Regions from separate parts of the Rhizobium sp. A22-96 genome, predicted to be linked through region 2. Evidence: predicted binding sites of a transcription regulator. Region 2 holds the regulator's gene; each other region holds the start of a gene.
The links. The regulator PhoB, encoded in region 2, activates phosphate uptake and scavenging genes when phosphate is short. The targets are predictions, from matches to a motif close to TGTCATNNANCTGTCAT.
Positions count from the first base shown of each region.

Region 1: ACQZ6F_RS06990 (LTA synthase family protein) is a predicted target of PhoB. The motif match lies at 4,363-4,379, and genes of this name have one in related genera.
Region 3: phnF (phosphonate metabolism transcriptional regulator PhnF) is a predicted target of PhoB. The motif match lies at 4,464-4,480, and genes of this name have one in related genera.
Region 4: ACQZ6F_RS06155 (alkaline phosphatase) is a predicted target of PhoB. The motif match lies at 4,265-4,281, and genes of this name have one in related genera.

Region 1 is NZ_JBNWDQ010000002.1:105,487-111,073, forward strand. Features, by position in the region: gene ACQZ6F_RS06975 (ankyrin repeat domain-containing protein) at 1-1,522, opposite strand, end outside; gene ACQZ6F_RS06980 (TolB family protein) at 1,688-2,515, opposite strand; gene ACQZ6F_RS06985 (NAD+ synthase) at 2,546-4,225, opposite strand; gene ACQZ6F_RS06990 (LTA synthase family protein) at 4,470-5,587, shown strand, end outside.
Region 2 is NZ_JBNWDQ010000005.1:419,241-424,827, forward strand. Features, by position in the region: gene pstA (phosphate ABC transporter permease PstA) at 1-239, shown strand, start outside; gene pstB (phosphate ABC transporter ATP-binding protein PstB) at 254-1,069, shown strand; gene phoU (phosphate signaling complex protein PhoU) at 1,121-1,834, shown strand; gene phoB (phosphate regulon transcriptional regulator PhoB) at 1,866-2,549, shown strand; gene ACQZ6F_RS23605 (GcrA family cell cycle regulator) at 2,744-3,277, opposite strand; gene ACQZ6F_RS23610 (aspartate aminotransferase family protein) at 3,704-4,903, shown strand; gene argF (ornithine carbamoyltransferase) at 4,977-5,587, shown strand, end outside.
Region 3 is NZ_JBNWDQ010000006.1:177,879-183,465, forward strand. Features, by position in the region: gene ACQZ6F_RS25570 (2Fe-2S iron-sulfur cluster-binding protein) at 1-290, opposite strand, end outside; gene ACQZ6F_RS25575 (cytochrome P450) at 319-1,548, opposite strand; gene ACQZ6F_RS25580 (helix-turn-helix domain-containing protein) at 1,636-2,556, shown strand; gene ACQZ6F_RS25585 (cation diffusion facilitator family transporter) at 2,687-3,613, shown strand; gene phnF (phosphonate metabolism transcriptional regulator PhnF) at 3,682-4,440, opposite strand; gene ACQZ6F_RS25595 (extracellular solute-binding protein) at 4,664-5,587, shown strand, end outside.
Region 4 is NZ_JBNWDQ010000001.1:1,373,489-1,379,075, reverse strand. Features, by position in the region: gene ACQZ6F_RS06170 (FtsX-like permease family protein) at 1-1,245, opposite strand, end outside; gene ACQZ6F_RS06165 (ABC transporter ATP-binding protein) at 1,245-1,931, opposite strand; gene ACQZ6F_RS06160 (hypothetical protein) at 1,936-2,400, opposite strand; gene ACQZ6F_RS06155 (alkaline phosphatase) at 2,471-4,225, opposite strand; gene maiA (maleylacetoacetate isomerase) at 4,407-5,039, opposite strand; gene ACQZ6F_RS06145 (fumarylacetoacetate hydrolase family protein) at 5,036-5,587, opposite strand, start outside.

The DNA.
Region 1 (5,587 bases), on a different contig from region 2:
GAATATCCAGCTGTTCCGGATGTCTGCCGAGAAGATCTCCCAGCTGTTCCAATTGGCCAAAAGCCGCAGCCGCGAAAATATCGAGCGGATAGGCTTTCAGAAATTCGACTGTCTCTGATTTTCCATTATATTCGGCCCAGCCAATCGCCGGCGCATAGAAATGCGGATCGCGAATGGTGGTCTCTGCTCCATGCTCGATCAGCAATTTCGCCATTTCGATATGGCCATGAAGCGCAGCCTCATGCAGCGGAGTACGGCTGGTCATCGCATTGACGTCGAGACCGAGCTCCAGCATTCGGCTGACGGCTTCCAGATCATTATCGCCGGCAGCGTCGTGCAGCATAGCTGGATGAGCCCTCTGCATCGCCGCCGCTATATCGAGATCACTCCCACCTGGCGTCTGCTGGAAAACTCTCCTGATTTGCTCCGCGTCAATGTCGCCGGTCTTCACCTGGACGTAAGCCCAATCCTCGGGCTTCAGGCGAACCGCAATTGCGCCCTTCTGCACAAGATAGGCGGCCAGTTCGCTGTCGCCACCAAGCCGCGCCCATTCATAGGGCGTTCTGCCGTTAACCGGTCTGCTGACATCAGCCCCATGCTCCACCAGCAACCGAACGCGCGGGGCCATACGGTGCTCTAGCGCCCAGGCCAATTGATAGTCGAACACGGTCTGCGAATTTGCGACGAATTTTCCGTCTTCACGCACCAGCCAATTGTTCTTGGCGTCAGCCGAAAGACCGTATTCCAGCAGCAGGCTCAGGCAAGTATTGTCCGGCTCGAACATCCGGTTGTAGAGCGCCTGGCTGTCATTGGCTTCGGCGCCGGCCTCAAGCAACAACCGTGCAAAGGCCTCGCATTCCGGATGCGGTGGCTGGCGATCCTTTCCCGCTTCTCCCTCCCCGAAGACGCCGGTCAGGACCGTGAAACGATACTGGCCACCATCGAGAAAGAAGGCATTCACGTCGGCGCCGCGCCTGATGAGCTCTTCGGCGGCCGGCAGGCTGGAGCGGCCTGGCAAGCGGGCATAGGCCGCATACATCAGCGGCGACCAGTCGTAAGGGCCGCCCTTGCGGTCGAGAAGCTGCGGTTGACGATCGAGCCAGCGGCTCACACCGGTGACATCACCGAGCACGGCAGCAATATGGATATTCTCGCCGGCAATCTCCGGATTTGCCTCCAGCAGCTGCAAGGCCTCATCGAACCGAGCCGGATCAGCAGCAATACTGCCGAAATAGGAAACCGTTGCGAGCGAGAGGAAGCGGTTGGCGAGCTGATCTTGCGGAACCTGCTTGCGGTCGCCGGTCTCCAGATGGGCCTTGAGCTTCGTCCAGCTGGAAAAGCCGAACTCACGGGCCAGCACAAGCTGTATGTCCTGAAGCCCGACGCCGGCACTATCAGGGAAATACGGCTCGACGCGGCTTCGCGCCGAAGCGTCTCCGGATTGAACGGCCTTGAGGAAAGCCTTGGCCTGCTTTTTCAGGGAATCGAGTGTGGCGGTGCTCGCCAAAGAGCGCGTGGTCACGATAGACCTCCTTCCATTTACGTCCGGTATCCGCGCCCACAGACTGAAAAGAGGTGTGGCAGTCTCACATTCTACGTATCAGGTGGGCCTTGCCCTTCCCGCGGATCGGATGCGCCCTGAGAACGAGCCACATCTATCGCGGCGGTTGCGATCTGTCCAGTGGGGTCAAACGGGCTCGTAACGGACGTAGGCGAACTCATCACCATCCGGTGACCAATTCGGCACATTGATGCTGCCCTGCCCGCCAAAGAGCTCGAACAGCGTCGTGAGATTGCCGCCATCCATATCCATCAACCGCATCCGAACGTTGAGATCGCGCGGATGGTCGAAGACATCGGGATCGTAGGAGATCAAAACGACCTTGTCATTCTTGGGAGATGGATGGGCGAACCAGTTGCCGTAATTATCGTCCGTCAACTGCTGCAGCCCGGTGCCGTCGGGATGGATACGCCAGATCTGCATCAGGCCGGTGCGGCTGGAATTGAAATAGATCCACTGCCCGTCGAAAGAAAAATCAGGCCCGTCATTGCGGCCCTCGCCGTGCGTCAGCCGTGTCTCTTCGCCGCCATCGATCGCGATCGTGTAGATATCGAAGACATCGTTGCGAATGCCGCAATAGGAAAAACGCTGCCCATCGGGCGACCAACCATGCCAATAGGATGGCAGGTTGCTCGTCACCTGGCGTGGCGTGCCGCCTTCGGCCGGCAGGACATAGATGCAGGATTTGCCGTGCTCGGTCTTGTCGGAAATCGCGATCAACGATCCATCCGGAGAAATCCCGTGATCGTTGTTGCACATTCGGGCAAAACCGGTATCGACGCAAGCGAACACACCGTTACCATCCAGCGGCAATCGGTAAAGCAGCCCATCGCCGTTCAACAGCAAATAGCGTCCGTCAGGCGAATAGTTCGGCGCCTCGATCAGCTGGTCCGTCTGCGAGACAATCCGGTTCGCTCCCGTGCGAATATTGTAGATCTCGACCGAGCTGCGCATTCTTCGTTCCCTTGTCGCCGGGTGTCGCGATCAGCGATCGCGGAACCGATTGGTGATCGGATAGCGGCGGTCACGGCCGAAATTCTTCTTGGTGATCTTCACGCCCGGCGCCGACTGGCGGCGCTTGTATTCGGCGAGATAGAGCAGATGCTCGATACGATGCACCGTCGTGACGTCGTGCCCGCGTGCGACGATCTCCTCGACCGACATTTCCTTTTCCACCAGGCATTCCAGGATATCGTCGAGCGCCGGATAGGGCGGAAGCGAATCCTGGTCCGTCTGGTTCGGCCTGAGTTCGGCCGACGGCGCCTTGTCGATGATATTGTAAGGGATCACCTCGCCCGAGGGGCCAAGCGCGCCCGGCGGCACATGCAGGTTGCGCCAGCGTGACAACGCATAGACCTGCATCTTGTAGAGGTCCTTGATCGGGTTGAAGCCGCCATTCATGTCGCCATAGAGCGTGGCATATCCAACCGACATTTCCGACTTGTTGCCGGTCGTCACCACCATCGAGCCGAACTTGTTGGAGATCGCCATCAGAATGGTCCCGCGGGCGCGGCTCTGCAGGTTTTCTTCGGTGATGCCACTCTCGGTGCCTTCGAACAGATCGGACAAGGCGGAGGTAAAGCCGCCGACGGGCTCCTCGATCGGCACGATATCGTAACGGCAGCCGAGCGCCTTGGCGCAATCGGCCGCATCCTTCAGCGAGTCCTCGGAGGTATAGCGATAGGGCAGCATAACGGTGCGCACACGCTCCTCTCCGAGCGCATCGACCGCAATCGCCGCACAGATCGCCGAGTCGATGCCGCCGGACAGGCCGAGCACGACGGACTTGAAGCCGTTCTTGTTGACATAGTCACGGAAGCCCAGCAGGCAGGCACGATAATCAGCCTCCTCGCCTTCCGGAATATGCGCCATCGGCCCTTCGGCGCAGTGCCAGACGTCGCCGTTCTTCTTCCAGGTTGTCACCGCTAGCGCGGTCTCGAACTGGCTCATCTGGAAGGCCAGGGTCTTGTCCGCATTGAAGCCGAAGCTTGCACCGTCGAAAACCAGTTCGTCCTGACCGCCAACCTGCGCAGCAAAAATGAGCGGCAAGCCTGACTCGATTACCTGACGCAGCGCGACCTGGTGACGGACGTCGACCTTGCCACGATAGTAGGGCGAACCATTGGGGACCAGCAGGATTTCCGCACCGCTTTCGGCCAGCGTTTCACAGATGCCGAGATCATTCCAGATCTCCTCGCAAATCGGTATGCCGATGCGGACGCCACGGAAATTGACCGGACCTGAGATGGTGCCTTCATCGAAAACCCGCTTTTCGTCGAATTCGCCATAGTTCGGCAAGTCGACCTTGTCTCTGACGAAAATGACCTTGCCACCATCGAGCACGGCCACGGAATTGTAACGGCCGGTATCATCCTGCCGTGGGACACCGACGATGACACCGGGCCCGCCGTCGGCGGTATCGGCGGCCAGGCTTTCGACCGCTTTCCAGCACGCACGGATGAAGGCTGGCTTCAGGACCAAATCCTCCGGCGGATAGCCGGAAATGAACAGTTCCGTTAGCATCAGGAGCTGCGCACCCTCGCGCGCCGCCTCGGCCCGCGCCTCGCGTGCCTTGGCAAGATTGCCGGAGATGTCGCCGACCGTCGGATTGAGCTGCGCGACGGCGATGCGGATGGTGTGAGTGATCGGGCTTTGCTCTGTCATGCCATACATTTAGCGATGGCCTCTTGCTTCCGCAACCGCCTTCGTTCGCCTCTGGGCATCAAAGATCGCACTACGCGCATAGGCGGTATTTTTACCCGGAAAAGTATCAAGCCTGCCTTGCGGTTCATCCGGCATTCATGACAGAAGCATGACAATTATATGAATATTTTAGCATTCGGAGAAACCCTTGGTCGATCTGGTCATTGGTTCCGCCTTGGCGGGCAAGCTCGCTTCTTTTCAGAAAATCGGCGCGGCAAGACAACAATCAAATGTCCTGCGCCAGCTTCTGAGCCTTGGTCTGACCATGCTGCTGGCGCTACTGCTGGTCCTCGGCGTCGAATGGATCGCACGCGGCGAATTCGCGACCGTGCTGCCATATGTGTTTTCTCCTTCCCGCCCCGGCTTCACCACCATTGGCATAGTCATGTTGATCATGCTGGTAGCGGACGCGATCTTCGGCCGGGCCCATCTATCCGTCCTGATCGTCGCGCCCCTTCTACTGGTTCCCGCCTTCATCTCGAGCCAAAAACAGAACTATCTGTCCGATCCGCTTTATCCTTCGGATTTCCTGTTTGCGCGGCAGATCATGGAATTACTGCCGGTCATGGTGCGTGATCGTCCGTGGACCTCGGTGGCACTCGTCGTCGGTATCATCGCGGCATTGGTCGCTCTTGCTTTTCTGTGGCGTTTCGCCTGGCGACACGCAGCCGCGCTGTCGCAAAGGGCACGCATGACCAGGCTGTCGATCTGTCTGCCACTAGCTGCGGTCTTCGTTTCGCAGATGGATCCGACGCAATATTCCTTCATCCGCGAAAAGCTGCGTATCATCCCGATCGTCTGGGATCAGAAGGAAAACTACACCTATAACGGCTTCGTCATCGCCTTCTCGCTGAACCTGCCGATGGCCGACGTCAAATCTCCGGCGGGTTACGGGCCGGACGCGATCGATGCGATACCGGCACGAAACTATGGCTATCTTTCCGGCCCGCGCCAGAAGCCTGATGTCATCATGCTAATGAGCGAATCCCTGTGGGATCCGACGCGACTTTCCAATGTCGGCTTCACGCCCGACCCGATGCCGACGATCCGTGCCCGGCAATCAGGCAATGTCTTTTCGCCTGAATTCGGCGGCATGACCGCCAATGTGGAATTTGAGGCGCTGACCGGCTTTTCCAACGCCTTCCTGCCCTATGGCAGCATTCCCTATCAGCAATATGTGCGCCGCCCCATGCCCTCGCTCGCGACCTTCTTCCGAGCAGAAGGCTACGCGGCCCGCGCGCTCCATCCGTTCAGCGGCTGGTTCTGGAACCGTAACGAAGTCTATAGAGCTTTCGGCTTCGAGGAATTCCACACCCAGGAAAC
Region 2 (5,587 bases):
CACTCGGCGAGACGGCGCCGCTGCTCCTGATCGGCATGGTCGCCTTCGTTGCCAACTACCCGGCATCGCCGCTCGATCCTTCGACGGCGCTGCCGGTGCAGATCTACATGTGGGCGAGTGAAGCCGAACGGGCGTTCGTCGAACGAACCTCCGGGGCGATCATCGTCCTGCTCTTCTTCCTCGTTGCGATGAATATCGGCGTGATCCTGCTGCGCCGCCGCTTCGAACGGCGCTGGTAGGGGAGGGCGATCCAATGAACATGATGACGGAAGCCGCAAGTGAAAGAGCATTGGCCAGGAAGATGACGACGATCCCCTACAAGATGATCGGCCAGGACGTGTCCGTCTTCTACGGCGACAAGCGTGCGCTCTTCGACGTCAACCTGAACATCCGCGCCAATACGGTTACGGCGTTGATCGGTCCTTCGGGCTGCGGCAAATCCACCTTCCTGCGTTGCCTCAATCGCATGAACGATACGATCGAGACCTGCCGCGTCACCGGCAAGATCACGCTCGACGATCAGGATGTCTACGACAACAACATTGATGTTGTGGAGCTGCGCGCGCGGGTCGGCATGGTCTTCCAGAAGCCCAATCCGTTCCCGAAGTCGATCTATGAGAACGTAGCCTATGGCCCCCGCATCCATGGTCTGCATCGCTCGAAAGCCGATCTCGAGCATATCGTCGAAACCAGCCTGCAGAAGGCCGGTCTGTGGGGTGAGGTGAAGGATCGGCTGCATGATGCCGGCACGAGCCTCTCGGGCGGTCAGCAGCAGCGCCTGTGCATCGCCCGTGCCGTCGCGGTCAGCCCGGAGGTCATTCTGATGGACGAGCCCTGTTCGGCGCTCGATCCCATTGCCACCGCCAAGGTCGAGGATCTGATCCACGAGCTGCGCGAAAACTTCACCATCGTCATCGTCACGCATTCCATGCAGCAGGCAGCCCGCGTGTCGCAACGTACCGCAATGTTTCATCTCGGCCATCTGGTCGAGGAGAACGATACCGATAAGATGTTCACCAATCCCGACGATTTCCGCACGCAGGATTACATCATGGGCCGTTTTGGTTGATGATGCCGTGCGCGCGGCTCCTTTCACACAGTTCACCTTGAGGATAGAAAAATGGTCTCCACTCACATTCTCTCTGCCTATGACGAAGACCTGAAGTTCCTGACGCGCCGTATTGCGGAAATGGGCGGCCTGGCCGAGCAAATGGTCAGCGACAGCGTTCGGGCGCTGGTCCAGAGCGACACTGGTCTTGCGCAGAAGGTCATCTCCGACGACGTAATCCTCGATCATGCCGAGCGCGAAGTCGGCGACAAGGCCATCGTCACCATCGCCCGTCGTCAGCCGATGGCTGCCGACCTGCGCGAGATCATGGGTTCGATCCGTATCGCTTCCGATCTGGAGCGCGTCGGCGACCTCGGCAAGAACACCGCCAAGCGCGTCATCGCCGTGCAGGGTACGGGCGTTCCGCGTCGCCTGGCTCGTGGCATCGAGCACCTTTCCGAATTGGCGCTGAGCCAGCTCAAGGAAGTCCTCGACGTCTACGCCACCCGCTCGCCGGACAAGGCCGTGTCGATCCGCGAACGCGACGAGGAAATCGACGCGATGTACACCTCGCTCTTCCGCGAGATGCTGACCTACATGATGGAAGATCCGCGCAACATCACCACCTGCACGCATCTTCTCTTCTGCGCCAAGAACATCGAGCGCATCGGCGACCATGCCACCAACATCGCCGAGACGATCTATTACATGGCGACGGGTGCTCAGCCCGAAGGCGAGCGCCCGAAGGACGATACCGCCAATACCGTCGGCGCAGTGACGGAATAATCCGAAAGCGAAGAAAGGAGACCATAGGCGCATGGTTCCGAGAGTTGCTGTTGTAGAAGACGAGGAAGCGCTCAGCGTTCTGCTGCGCTACAATCTCGAGGCCGAAGGCTTCGAGGTCGACACGATCCTCAGAGGCGATGAAGCCGAGTTGCGTCTCCAGGAGCGCATTCCCGATCTTCTGATCCTCGACTGGATGCTCCCCGGTGTATCCGGCATCGAGCTCTGCCGCCGGCTGCGCATGCGGCCGGAGACGGAGCGCCTGCCGATCATCATGCTGACGGCCCGCGGCGAGGAAAGCGAGCGCGTGCGCGGTCTTTCCACTGGCGCGGACGATTACGTCGTCAAGCCGTTCTCGACACCCGAGCTGATGGCTCGCGTCAAGGCGATGCTGCGGCGCGCCCGTCCGGAGGTTCTCTCCACGGTGTTGCGTTGTGGCGATATCGAGCTGGACCGCGAGACGCACCGCGTTCACCGCAAGAGCCGCGAAGTGCGGCTGGGACCGACCGAATTCCGTCTTCTGGAATTCCTGATGTCCTCGCCGGGCCGCGTCTTCTCGCGTTCGCAACTGCTCGACGGCGTGTGGGGGCATGATATCTATGTCGACGAACGCACGGTCGACGTGCATGTCGGTCGCCTGCGCAAGGCGCTCAACTTCTCCAATATGCAGGATGTCATCCGCACCGTTCGCGGCGCGGGCTACTCCATGGAGGCCTGAGCGGGAATACCCGATCAGGCACTCAACATTACAGCGCCACGCGTCTTTCAAGACGCGTTAAGGTCGCTGTAACATCTTAGAATTCTGCATAATTTTCCCTTAAATCGGTTCCGATTTAAGAAATTATGCAGTCGCGGCGGAAACAGAAAACGGGCCCCAAAGGGCCCGTTTCTTTATCTCAGTGATGAAGTGTCTCAGCCGCGCGGCTGAGCTGGCCTGCGCCGTTCATGCACCGGCTGGTAGGCCAGGCGCTGATGGTAGGTGCAGTAGGGCGATGAATCCGGGCTCTCGTTGCCGCAGAAGTGGAAATCGTCCTTCAGGGGATCGCCGACCGGCCACTTGCAGGTGCGCTCCGTCAGTTCCGTCAGGCCGAGACGCCGGGAGATCGGAACGACCACATTGGCGGCCGGACGATACTGGATCTCGTTGACCGTATCGATCTCGATCTCTTCCTTCAACATGGTTGCGCCCTGCTGGCGGGTAACCGTGCGGGTTGCGACGCGCGCCTGATAGTTCGAAGCCCGCGGTGCCGTGGCGTTGCGCTTCGGCGTGCGAGCTGCCGCCGTCGTGCCGCCGGCCTTCGCTCGACCGGGAAGGTTCAAGCGATGCACCTTGCCGATAACGGCGTTACGGCTGACGCCACCGAGCTGTGCCGCGATCTGGCTGGCGCTCAACCCTTCGGACCATAGCTTTTTCAGCTTCTCGACGCGTTCGTCTGTCCAATTCATGCCCTGTCTCCGCTGTCGCGTTTCCGATGGCAGAATCCCTCACCATTGCCTCGCATGGGGATCGAGGCACGAAACGCTCTAAAATTGTGGTGACTAGTTCCGCCGCATGCAGTCTAGCAATTGGTTTTTAACCTAGTGTGAGGCAGACTCCGTGACAAGAGTCGCGGGAATCTTGAGGAATCGATTTCGAGGTTTTCCCCAACTTGCTGTCCGGGCGTGGCATTTCTGCAATATGCGGCACCGAACGTATCCCTTTTGCGCGCAAGCACTTTCTCGCACCTGCTAAAGCGCCAGTTTTGTTGACATCGCGGTGCAAAACAACAATAGTGACCGGGCCGCCGCAAGGCGGCATTTTTGATTTTTTCGGACCCCTTTCGTAAAAACGAAGCGATTGGTCCTTAAAGTTGTGATCGAGGAGATATGGCCATGGCCGAGACCGCGCCGCTTTATGATACCTACATGCGAGCTCCGCTGCGGTTCGAGCGAGGCGAAGGCGTATGGTTGATCACTGAAAGCGGTGAACGCTATCTCGATTTTGCAGCCGGCGTGGCGGTCAATTCGCTCGGTCATGCTCATCCCCATCTTGTCGCCGAGCTGAAGGCGCAGGCTGACAAGGTTTGGCATCTGTCCAACCTCTACGAGGTGCCTGGTCAGGAAAAGCTGTCGAAGCGGCTGACGGAAGCCACTTTCGCCGACAAGGTGTTCTTTACGAATTCGGGTGCCGAAGCGTTGGAATGCGCCATCAAGACGGCGCGGCGCTATCAGTTCGCCAAGGGGCATCCTGAGAAGTTTCATATCATCACCTTCGAAGGTGCCTTCCATGGCCGTACCATCGCGACGATCGCGGCCGGCGGCCAGGAAAAGTATATCGAAGGCTTCGGTCCGAAGGCTCCCGGCTTCGATCAGGTACCGTTCGGTGATCTCGATGCCGTGCGCGCAGCCATTACCGAGGCGACGGGCGCTATCCTGATAGAGCCGGTGCAGGGCGAGGGTGGTATCCGCCCGGCGACCAATGAATTCCTGCGTGGTCTCCGCCAGATCTGCGACGAGCACGGCCTGCTGCTGGTTCTCGACGAGGTGCAGTCCGGCGTTGGTCGTACCGGCAAGCTCTTTGCCCACGAATGGGCTGGTATCAAGCCCGATATCATGGCGGTCGCAAAGGGTATCGGCGGCGGCTTTCCGCTCGGCGCATGCCTGGCAACGGCCGAAGCGGCTTCCGGCATGAAGGCCGGCACGCACGGATCGACCTATGGCGGCAATCCGCTGGCCATGGCAGTCGGCAATGCGGTGCTTGATATCGTGCTGGCCGATGGTTTCCTGGAACATGTGCGCGATATCGCACTGGTCTTCCGCCAGGGCCTCGCCTCGCTCAAGGATCGCTTCCCGGATATCATCGAGGATATTCGTGGCGAAGGCCTCATGCTTGGCATCAAGGCGGCTATCCCGCAGGCGGACCTCTTGCAGGCGATCCGCGCCGAACATCTGCTTGGTGTCCCGGCTGGCGATAATGTCATCCGTCTGTTGCCGCCGCTGATCGTCACCGCCGAGGAAGCGCGCGAAGGCCTTGCCCGTATCGAGCGCGCCGCAGAGCGCGCGCGCGCCGTTCGCGTCAAGAAATCGGCTTGAATTCAGCGCCCGCAGTCGGGGCGTTCGTGCCCCACGCGGGCGTTATTGTTTTTTCTGGAGTACAGGTAAGGACATGGCTTCTCCGAAACACTTTCTCGACCTCTCGGCCGTAGCAGCCGCCGATCTGCGCAACATCATCGATGATGCGATCGTGCGAAAGCAGGCACTGAAGGCCGGCACGGCCGACAAGCCGCTCGCCGGCAAGATGCTTGCGATGATCTTCGAGAAGCCTTCCACCCGCACACGCGTATCCTTCGACGTCGGCATGCGCCAGCTCGGCGGCGAGACGCTGTTCCTGTCGGGAACCGAGATGCAGCTCGGCCGCGCCGAGACGATCGGTGACACCGCGAAAGTATTGTCGCGCTATGTCGATGCGATCATGATCCGCACGACCGATCATTCGCGCCTGCTGGAGCTGGCGGAGCATGCGACGGTTCCCGTCATCAATGCGCTGACCGACGATACGCATCCCTGCCAGATCATGGCCGATATCATGACCTTCGAGGAACATCGCGGTCCGATCAAGGGCAAGACCGTTGCCTGGACCGGCGACGGCAACAATGTGCTGCATTCGCTGATCGAAGGCGCCGCGCGTTTCGGCTATCGCATGAACATGGCGGTACCCCTTGGTTCCGAGCCGAAGGATCACTATCTGAACTGGGCCCGCAACGAGGGCGCCGAAAT
Region 3 (5,587 bases), on a different contig from region 2:
ATTCCGTCGGTGACGCTGCTCATGAGGATCTGACAGCTAAGGCGGCTATTGGCGGTCGGATCCATCACGAACTCGATCATGTCAGCTTCTTCCTCCGAAGGCGGGGGCAGCAGCTCGAGGTGAGGCTGATCGATGTAGCAATGACACGTCCCGCAGGCCAAGGCGCCGCCGCATTGCGCCACGATACCGTCGATGTCGTTCCTGACAGCAACGGCCATCAGCGTCTCGCCATTTTCCGCACGCACGCGCTTTTCCTGACCAGCGGAGTCGACGAACACGATTTCACACATTGCATTCTCCATGCTTTCGACAACCCGCTCAAGCGGGAATAAGCCTGATGTTAAGCCGCTGCGGGCCACGAACCGACAGTCCGCGCTTGTAGGCGGGACGTTCGTCCAGCAATTCGATCGAGCGGGTACGCTGGAGCAGCGTCGTAAAAATGATCTCCATATCGAGACGGGCGAGGTGATTGCCGAGACAGAAATGCGCACCGCCGCCGAATGCCAGATGGCGGTTGGGGCTTCGCTCGATATTGAATTGGTCAGGCGCGTCGAACTGCTCTGGATCACGATTGGCAGCACCATAGAGCAGGCCGACCTTGGTGCCCCTCGGCAGGCTCTTGCCCGCGATCACCTTTTCCTCGGTGAGATAGCGATGGAAGAATGGCAGCGGCGACTCGTACCGGAACATTTCCTGAATGGCGGTCGGCATCGCGGCCGGCGCTTCCCTGAGCTTGGTCAGAGCGTCTGAATACTGCAAGAGAGCATGCATTCCGCTGCCCAGCACGTCGATCGTCGAGCCGTGTCCGGCCATCAGGATCAGCATGCAGGTGGAAACGAGTTCGTCTTCGGTGAGCTCGCCGGCGGTATAGGCCTGCGTGAGCCGACAGAGAAGATCGTCGCGCGGGTTGCGCACGCGATCGGCAATGAGTTCTTTGAGCAATTCGTAGAACTCTGTCGTCGCGCGCTCGGCAATCGCCTTGCGCTCGGCACTGCGGTCGACGTCGAAATACTGCACCACCTGTTCCGACCATCGACGCAATTGCCCCGCATATTCGTCCGGCACACCCAGCACCGAGCCGATGATATGGCCCGGGACTTCCGAGGCAAGATCCTCGACGAAATCGATCGTTCCCGCTTCGAGCAGCCGGGCGAGCAGCTTGTCGACGAAATCCTGGATCATCCCGCGCTGGCGGGCGACGAGAGCGGGAGTGAATTCGCGGAAAACCTTGCGCCGCAGACGGTCATGCGTTTCGCCATCGGAATCCAGCATGCTGAACTGCACGAAGCGCGAATGGTTCGGCATATCATGCCAGTTCAACCGAACCTTGTGCTCCTGGATTTCCTCGGGAGAGAGGAAAAATTCAAGCGAGCGCACCAGCGTCTTGTCGCCGGCGGCGGCGGCAACATCCTGGTAGCGCGACAGCAGCCATATATCGAAATGCTCGTAATAAACCGGACCTTCGTTGGCGCGCAGTTCGCGATAGGACGCATAGGGATCCTCTGCGAATGCCTGCGAGAGCGGATCAAATGATTGGGTTGCCGTCATCGCCACCTGGATCTCCTCCATTCCGGTTAAACTGGCGCAGAATAACCTTCCCTACGACAGAAAGACATGGATGCGAACCGCGCCCATATGGATAAAACTCTCATCCTCGGATATGGTCGGGCCACCATGGTCGACGAAGCAACAGCGGCGGAAATCCGCGCCCTCGATGAGGTCTTCTTTCAAACACCGGGCCGGCTCTCGCGCGCCCTACCCTATTCGCTCCTGGCCGCTGGGCGGAGGATCTGCGGCCCCACAGAAGCGCCAATCGCCCAGCGCTTTAACCAGCATACCCTGATCCTCACCCTCAGCGGCAAAGGTGTGCTTGACGTCAACGGACAATCAAACCTGCTACAACAGGGAACAATCGCCTGGCTCGACTCCTCAATGCTCTACTCACATGGCTGTGAGCCGCATCATTCTCACTGGTCGTATCTCTGGCTCGGCTTCGTCGGTCACGGGCTCGACACCCTGTTCGATAATCTGGGCGTGGGCGGAAATCCTGTCTTCGCGACGGCGGCTCAACATGATCTGCAGCCACTTTTCGAAGACATTCTCAGGGAGGTGGAAACAAGCGGCTTTCTGGCCGACAGCCGGTGTTTTGCCTTGCTCGCACAGCTGATATCGACGCTGGTGTCCGAGCGCGCTGATGGCGACGATCTCAGCGGCGCGGTACAGAGATTGCAACGCGTCCTGGAAACCGTACGGACGGATCTTTCACACCCCTGGAGCGTGGCGGAACTCGCCGCAGCCGCCAATCTCAGCCAGGCACAATTGTTTCGCCGGTTTCGTCAGAGGATGGGAACGACGCCTGTCGACTGGCTTCGCCACGAGCGCGTCAACGCCGCCAAACGACTGCTCGTCGTGACGGAAGAGCAGATCGGACGGATCGCTGCCAGATGCGGCTATCCCGACCCCTTCCATTTCGCGCGTGACTTCAAGAAGTTGGCCGGTGTCACCCCGAGTGAGTTCAGGCGGCAGGGGCGGAGCGCGTCCTTTGGGAGCCCATGAAAATCGCGACACTTGTCGATGGGCTCCAATCAATTGGCCCGTTTTAGGACGCCGTGAAAAGCTGTCGTATAACCGTATACAGAAGGACCGATCGAAGCATGTGTGAGATATCCCTCAGGAGGATCGAAGAGTGAGCACTGAACAAGGCGTCTTGCGCGTCTCCATCATCGTGACGTTCGTTCTTGCGGCCGCGGGCATCATCTTCGGCGTCCTGTCCGGCTCCTACGCCATCGTCTTCGACGGTGTCTACGCTTTGACCGATGCGATCATGACCATCGTCGCGCTGATCGTTTCCAACCTGATCATCTCGTCGGCAACAGACACGGAGGGCAGCCGCAGGTTCGCCAAGCATTTCACCATGGGTTTCTGGCATCTGGAACCCATGGTGCTCGGGCTCAACGGCATCCTGCTGACGGGTGCGGCGATCTATGCATTGATCAATGCGGTCGCCAGCATCATGGCCGGCGGTCGACACCTCTCCTTCGACCAAGCCATCATTTATGCCGTGCTGACAATGATCATTGCTTTCGCCATGGCAGTCTACGCCCAGAGGATGAACAGGACGCTCAGATCGAGCTTCATCGCCCTGGACGCCAAGGCCTGGGTGATGACCGGCGGCCTCAGCACCGCACTGCTCATCGCCTTCATCTTCGGCTTCTTCATTCAGGGAACGAGCCTGCAATGGATGTCGCCCTATGTCGACCCTGTGGCGCTTGCTCTTGTGTGCATCATCGTCATCCCCATACCGGCCGGCACGATCAGACAGGCATTTGCCGATATCATGCTCATGACGCCGGCTGATCTGAGGGAGCATGTCGACCGTGTCGCCACTGACGTCGTCCAGCGCTACAATTTCGAATCTTACCGCTCCTATGTCGCCCGCGTCGGGCGCGGCAAGCAGATCGAGCTTTACTTCATCGTGCCCAAGGATGGACCGGCGAGAAAACTGGAGGAATGGGATCGTATCCGCGACGAGATCGGTGAGGCGATCGGTGATGAAAGCCCGGACCGCTGGCTGACCATTGCCTTCACGACCGATCCCGAATGGGCCATCTAGTATATGGGGAGCGCCCGTCTGCGGTCGTCAGTTTATCGAGCCAGATTTGCTCTCCCGCCAAGGCCGGTTTAACCCGCATCGCCGCGCGTCAACACGTCCAGAAGCTGGCTGGTATTGTCGATCGAGAACTGCACACGCTCACCCGGCCAAACCGACTCCGAATAGGAAATCGGTGTGCCCTTGAGATCGACGTCGACCTTTCTAAGCGCCACCACCGGCTGGGACATCGACTGAGATAGCTGCTTCGCCTCTTCGCTTGTCGGTAGCCGAACGATTATGTCGGTGCGCAGGCGGATATAGTCGGGTATGCCGTACTCGGCCAGAATCACGGTCACGCTCCGCCCGCCCCGCCGCGCTTCGTCAAAGCCGGGGAAACGGCGTACGGGATAATAGGCGTGCGAATAGTTTATCGGCTCGTCGTCGGCGAAGCCGCGGCGGACGATATGATAGACCGGCTCTCCGTGCGGAAGCCGCAAAGCTTCGGCGATGAACTCGGGAGCGGGAACCACTTCTTCGTGGATGGCCTGCCCCAGCGGCTCCCTGCCCTGATCCAGCAGGTTCTGGGAGAAACGCGTACGTTCGGACAAACGGTAGTCGAGGCGGCTATCCCTGACGAAGGTTCCGCGTCCCTGCTCGACCAGAACAAGCCCACGGCTTTCCAGACGGGAAATAGCGCGCCGTATCGTATGACGCCCGACGCCGAAACGGTCCATCAGGTCGGTTTCCGTCGGCAGCTGTGCCTTGGGCGACAGACGGCCGGTCAGAATATCCTCGGCAATATCGCTCTCGACCTGCTGCCATTGTCCGTGCAGCGACTTCTTCTCCATGCCCATCCATCCGAATCCAGCCATGTCATTCGAATGTCATATATCGGCTTCAGCATTGTATTTCAATCTCTGTTCAATGATGAACGTCCCATGGATCGTTGATGAACCGAATTTTACCCGTGATCTTCTGCCATTAGGCCAACGCCTCTTCATACGGATGTCATTTGCCACCATTAGATAAATATTCGGATGATATATTATTCATTCGGATAATGAGGGTATAATGGTAGAGCTTAATCGTCGGCAATTTATTGCAGGTACAACAGCAGTCATCGGCGCAAACATCGCGCTGACCGGAAAAGCTCGATCGGCCGATGCGGCCATTGAAATCTCGAGCACCTGGGGCTCCGACAAGCCGTTCCAGAAGGTTGTCGACGCATTCAACGCCAAGAATCTCGGCGTCACTGTTACGAACCGCTTCGACGGTGACTATGAAGCGGTGACCGCAAAGGCGGTTGCCAGCATCGCCGCCGGTCGTCCGCCTGCGATGATGATCACCGGCTGGAAATTTGGCTATTTCGCCAAGCGCACGCTTGGCGCCCGCGATCTGCGTGAAATCAATGCCGCGAAGGCAGAGGCCATCCTTGCCAATTTCCGTTCTTCCGTGCTGCCGCTCGTCACCATTGATGGCGCGGTCATCGGCCTTCCTTGGGCCATGTCGACACCGATCACCTATATCAACAGCGAGATTTGGCAGGCAGCCGGGCTCGATCCGAACCTGCCGGAAACACCGGATACGACGTGGCTTTACGACAGTGCCCGCAAGCTCGATGCCGCGCTGAAGGGCAAGCATCCGACCTATCGTTCGCCGATCTCGCTCTCCAACAACGAATGGACGAGCCAGTCCTTCATCCAGAACGCGGGCGGCTTCATTATCGACCCGGCCGGCAAGCTGGCCTTGAACAGCCCCGAAGCCATCGCCGGCATGACGGAATATTGCGCTCCGGCGCATGAGGGCCTTTGGCTCCCCGTCAGCGACAAGGAACAGACCGCCGCATTCCAATCCGGTGCCCTTGCCATCTGCACGACCAGCTCGACCTCGGCCGTCACCTTCCCGTTCGGCGCTGCAAAAGCCGTCACGACCAAGTTCCCGAGCCTTCCCGGCCATGCACGCAAGATGAACAGCGGTGGCAATTTCATCGCCGTC
Region 4 (5,587 bases), on a different contig from region 2:
CGAACGCAAGGCGCTGAACGCCGGAACAATCGAGATCAATGCCGCAACGAACAGGAAGCCGCCCACAAGCCATAGATCGTCGAAGGCGAAACCAACCGGCAGGCGCACAGCCGTCGATGCGGCAAGCCGCGCGGAGATCACCAGCGCGGTGAGATATCCAAGCGCGATGCCAAGTGCGATCCCGGCCGCAAACAGAATGAAGAGCTCGCCCCATACAATTGCGATGATCGAACGGATCGGCGTGCCGAGCGCTCTCAATGCCCCGATCTGCCGGCGTCTCGAACCAACATGCATGACCGTCACCAGCACGATGGCGGCGATGACGATCGCCTGCGTGCCGAGCGCGATTGCCAGCAACAGGCTGCGGGCATCGCCGAGCGTCGCATAGAGCCTGGTCAGCACCTCGGCCGGAAAGACACCAAGCGTTGCCCCGGTGCGATATTCCTGCCGAAGGCGGTAAGCATCGGCAATCGTCTTCGGCTTGACGAGTACGGCGGGAACATCCGGCGTCTGCGCATCGAAATGCTCGTCGAGAGGCGCGTCGGCATCGACGTGGCCATGCTCGTGCTCATGTTCATCGCCCTGATCGTGCGGCTCGGCACCGTGGTCTTCCGCTTCGTCGCCATCGTGGTGTTCTTCGCCGTGCATACCGTGCAATTGCCAGACGGCGCGGATCGGCACGAGGATCGCCCGATCCCAGGCCGTACCCGTCGGCGCCATGCGGCCAGTGACTTTGTAGGCAATGGCCGTATGGGTTTCGCCGCCGGTTTCGGCTGTGCCATGCATCGGCTTAATGTCCGCACCGGGCGACAACGTGACATCGGAGCCAACCACCGCCTCGCCGAGACGCGCGAACAGCACGCCCTGCGACAGAACCGGCGATAGAGACGAGATCAGGCTCGTCGTCGTACCGACGATCGGGAAACCATAAGCGGAATCGCCAAAGCCGACGGGTGCCGCCAATTCGACGCGCGGATCGTTGGCGAGCCGTCCGAGGACTGCGCCATCCATCAGCGGCAGCGGTGCCGGCTGCAGGAATACAGCTGATAGCGCCAGCTGCGTCTCGCTGCCGGCGGCTCCCACCAGAAGATCGAATTTCTCGGCGGCGCGTGCGCTGCCGAGCCGGACAGCTCGTTCCTGAAGCGTGACGGTCACGCTCAAGGCAACGGACAAGGCAATGAGGACAACGACAGCGAGCGCCCCGCTCCAAAAGCGCCGGAGATCGGCGAGAATGAACATCATCATCATTGCGCGGCAACCTCTCGGCTATCTTCCTCGATGCGGCCACTCGCCAGGCAGATGCGACGGCCAATACGCTCGGCAAGCGAGATATCGTGCGTCACGACGATAAGCGTGGTCCCCTCTTCGGCCGAAAGCTGCAGCAAAAGTTCGGCAACCTCATTGCCCGCCTGGCGGTCGAGGCTCGCGGTCGGTTCGTCCGCAACAATGACGCCCGGACGCTGCAGAAGCGCTCGTGCGACGGCAACGCGCTGCATCTCGCCGCGCGATAGCGTCTCGATCTTCTGCTGCGGGCGGGCAATGCCAGTGGCAGTGAGAAGGTAGAACGCGCGGTCACGCTCGGCGGGCGTCAGTCGACGCGCAAGGCGGACCGGCAGCACCACATTCTCGACAGCAGACAATCCGGGAAACAGGTGAAAATCCTGCATGACGAGGCCGATATTCCCGGCCCGGAACGCGTCGCGCTTTCCATTGGAAAGACGCGTAATCTCGGTATCGCTCCAGGAAACGCTGCCGCGCGTGACTGTCTCAAGGCCAGTAATCACGTTCACGAATGTGCTCTTGCCGGAGCCGGAGGCACCCGTGATCGCGAGCCGGCCGCCGGCCGGCAGATGAAATTTCTCAATGGCCAGCACCGGCGCGGCCAGACCGGGAAACTGCATTTCAAGACCGGAAATATCGAGCGCCAGCATGAGATCAAGCCGTCCTGAAGGAGGCGTCTCGCAGACGTAATTGGCTGATGAAGCCGGTTTCCGGATCCGTCCACGAGCCGAACTCCAGCACGCCTCGCGCCACGATCGGCGCATTGAACTGCACGAAGGTCTGCTTGGCAGAGAGATAAACGACCATGATATTGTCGGGCCAGTCGGCATCGGAAGAGCAGAAGGGGCAGAGCGACATCGGAATCTCCGTCAAGACGAAGAAGGCTGCCTCCGCCTTCAGCGGCGGCGCCATGAAGCCGTTGATGGCGACGTGCTTGCCGCTCAATTGCTTTACCTTGTCGGAGAATTCGAGGCCGAGCGGGCCGAAACTCTTGTAGAGCTCGCTGAAGCCGAGCTTTTCGGAAGCCTTTGCCCGCATGGCAATGCCAGCCATGGGCAGCACGGCAGCGGCGGTCATCAGCGCCCGGCGGCTGATGGAAACAGGCTTGTTCTGAGACATGGAAACCCCCATGAAATATGGAAGGACAGGCGGCCAGAAGCCGCCTGTCCGCATTCGCCGATCAGGCGAATTACATCTTTTCGGTGCCGAGCGCGAAGGTGTCGGCCAGGACCTTGTAGACGTCGCTCTGTTCCATGTAGCCGCGGAAGCCTTCCGCGCCCGGGCCTGCGGCCTGCAGAACGATATCGTCTACGGCATGGACGCCGCTGTCTTCGTCCTTCGGAATGTTACCCTGTACGAAGACGGCGCCGGGCACGTCCTTGTAGGCTTCGTTGGCAACATATTCCTTCTTCTCGTTCTGGATCGCCGGAACGAAAGGACCGTCGAGCTTCGGACGGAAGGTCTCGTAGTGGTCAGGACCGTTGTTGGCCGCGATGAACAGACGACGGGAAACATCGACGCGGTCCGGATAGCCGTCGCCATCCTTGTCCTCGTAGTTCGGGAAGCCGGCAGCCGCATAGGTGCCTACCTTCTCGCGCATTTCCGTACCCGGCTTATTATCATCGACGGTGCCGATGATCGAGACGCCATGAGTATGGTCGCCGGTGACGACGATCAGCGTGTCCGGGTTCTTCGCCTGGAACTCGCGGGCAACGGCAACGGCCTTGTCGAACTCGATGGTGTCGACCAAGGCGCGGTCCCAATCGAGGGGATGGCTCATCTTGTCGATGGATGCTCCCTCGACCACGAGGAAGAAGCCTTCCGGGTTCTTGGCGAGCTTGTCGAGCGCAACCTTGGTCATGTCGACGAGACCCGGCTGGTTCGGGAACTTGTCGACGGTGCCCTTCTTGAGGAATTCGCGGTCGAGCGTGACGTCGAGGTTGCCGGTGTGGAACAGGCCGAGCAGCTTGTCCTGGTTCGAGCCGGCTGCGGCAGCCAGTTCGTTCTTGTCGGTGGCAACGGCGTAGCCGGCATCCTTGAAGAGCGCGATGTAATCCTTGTCATCCTTGCGCTTCGAACCGGGCACGCTCTTGGCCAGGAAGTAGGCCGAGCCGCCGCCGAGCAGGACATCCGGCTTGACGTCGTACATCATGCCGACGATCTCGGCCTTGTCGCCGCGCTTGCGGGTGTGGGAGACGAGCGCTGCCGGCGTCGCGTCTTCGACTTCGGCCGTCGTCACGATGCCGAGCGACTTCTTGCCGGTGCGGCGGAGCGCTTCACCGATGGTTTCGACCTTGGGATCGTCCAGGCTTGCCGGCGTGCGGTCGGCATAGACGCCGAGTGCGTTCACGGCGGACTTGTGGCCGGTCATATAGGCCGACATGGTGTTGGCGCTATCGGTCGCGATAGCCGACGTTGAGGACGTGCCGATAAAGGCGACCGGCGGAATATCGTCCATGGCCAGGCGGCCATTGGCTTTGCCTTCCGTCATGCCCTTGGACATGATGCGGGCGCCGGTGCGATGTGCAACGGAAAGACCGTCGCCGAGCAGGAAGATGATGTTCTTGGCCTTCGGTGCTGCCGAGGTGGCGTAGACGTCCCAATTGACCGACTTTTTCTCGTCGCCGGCCGAAACCTCGACCTTGTACTGGCCGGGCTTTGCGAGCTTGACGCCGCGCAGGATCAGAGCCGAGCCGAGAACCTTGTCTTCCGCACCCTTTTCCTCGGCGACGAAATCAGCCGCCTTGCCGAAGACTGCGTCATAGCTCTCGCCATTGACCGTGACCTTCACGTCTTCCGGCTTCACCACCTTGCTAAACTCGACCTTGAAGTCGAAGGGTGAGCCAACGAGTACCGTTGCCCGGTCCAAAGGGTAGACGGTTGCTGCATTGGCGGCCCCAGCCAATACGGTTGCCGACACCATGGAAAGAAGAAGTTTACGCATTTCATACCCCCGCGTCTTGGTTACTTCCTCCTCTCCCTTATAAAGGCCAGATGACAATCACATAAAAAACGGCCAACTTTCTGCAACCGTGAATGAACAAATCAATTCACTAAGGATTGCTGATTGTATGTACAGCATCTAAAAAAGGAGGCGGCCGGCGCATTTTGGCGCCAGCTTTTCGTCAGGGCTTCGCACGGTCCGGATGCGCCGCCTGAAAGGCGGGCAGTTGGGTGCATCTGTCATTGATCTCGACGACGCGCTTCAGATCGGTCATGTCGACACCCCAGCGGCGGCCATTATAGACCTGCGGGACAAGACAGATGTCTGCCATCGTCGGCCTATCCCCGAAGCTGAACGCGCCATCGAAGCCGCCCAGCATCGCTTCGAGCTTGCGAAGCCCGGTGGCAATAAAATGCCGCATCCACTCCTCGCGGGCGTCGGCCTTGTCCGTTATGGTCGTGACATAGGCCGCGACATGCGTGTTGCATATCGGATGGATATCCATGGCAATCGCGTAGACAAGCGCCCGCACATGCTGCCGGCCCGCAATGTCGACGGGCATCAACCCGCTCTCCGGGCGAAGCTCGGCCAGATATTCGATGATGGACAACGACTGCGTCAGCGTATTGCCATCGATCACCAGCGTCGGAACGAACCCCTGGGGATTGAGCGCCAGATAGTCCGGGCTGTTCTGCTCGCCGTCCAGCAGGTTGATCGATACGCTCTTGTAAGCCATCCCGAGCATGTTGAGCGCGATGCGGACACGGTAGCTCGCCGACGATCTCCAGTAATCGTAAAGAATGACCTCGCTCATCGCGGCTGCGGTCCCTGGTACTTTTCGACGGTCTGCTCGATCGCTCCGAAGATCGAATGGCCTGCATGATCCTGTATCTCGATGCGAACCTGATCGCCGAACCGCAGGAACGGCGTCTTTGGCGCGCCGGTTTCGATGGTCTCGATCGTCCGGATCTCGGCAATGCAGGAATAACCAACGCCGCCGCTTTCGACCGGCTTGCCCGGTCCGCCGTCAAGCTTGTTGGAAACCGTGCCGGAACCAACGATTGTGCCGGCCACGAGGCTGCGGGTTTTCGCGGCGTGGGCAATCAGCTCGCCAAAATCGAAGGTCATGTCGATACCGGCATTCGCCTTGCCGAACAGCCTGTTATTCAGCGTCACCAGCAGCGGCAGATGCAGCTTGCCACCATCCCATGCCTCGCCCAACTCGTCCGGCGTGACGGCAACCGGGGAAAATGCCGAAGCAGGCTTGGACTGGAAAAAGCCGAACCCCTTTGCCAGCTCCTGTGGGATGAGGCCGCGCAAAGACACGTCGTTGACGAGCATCACCAGCCGGATGGCCTGCCG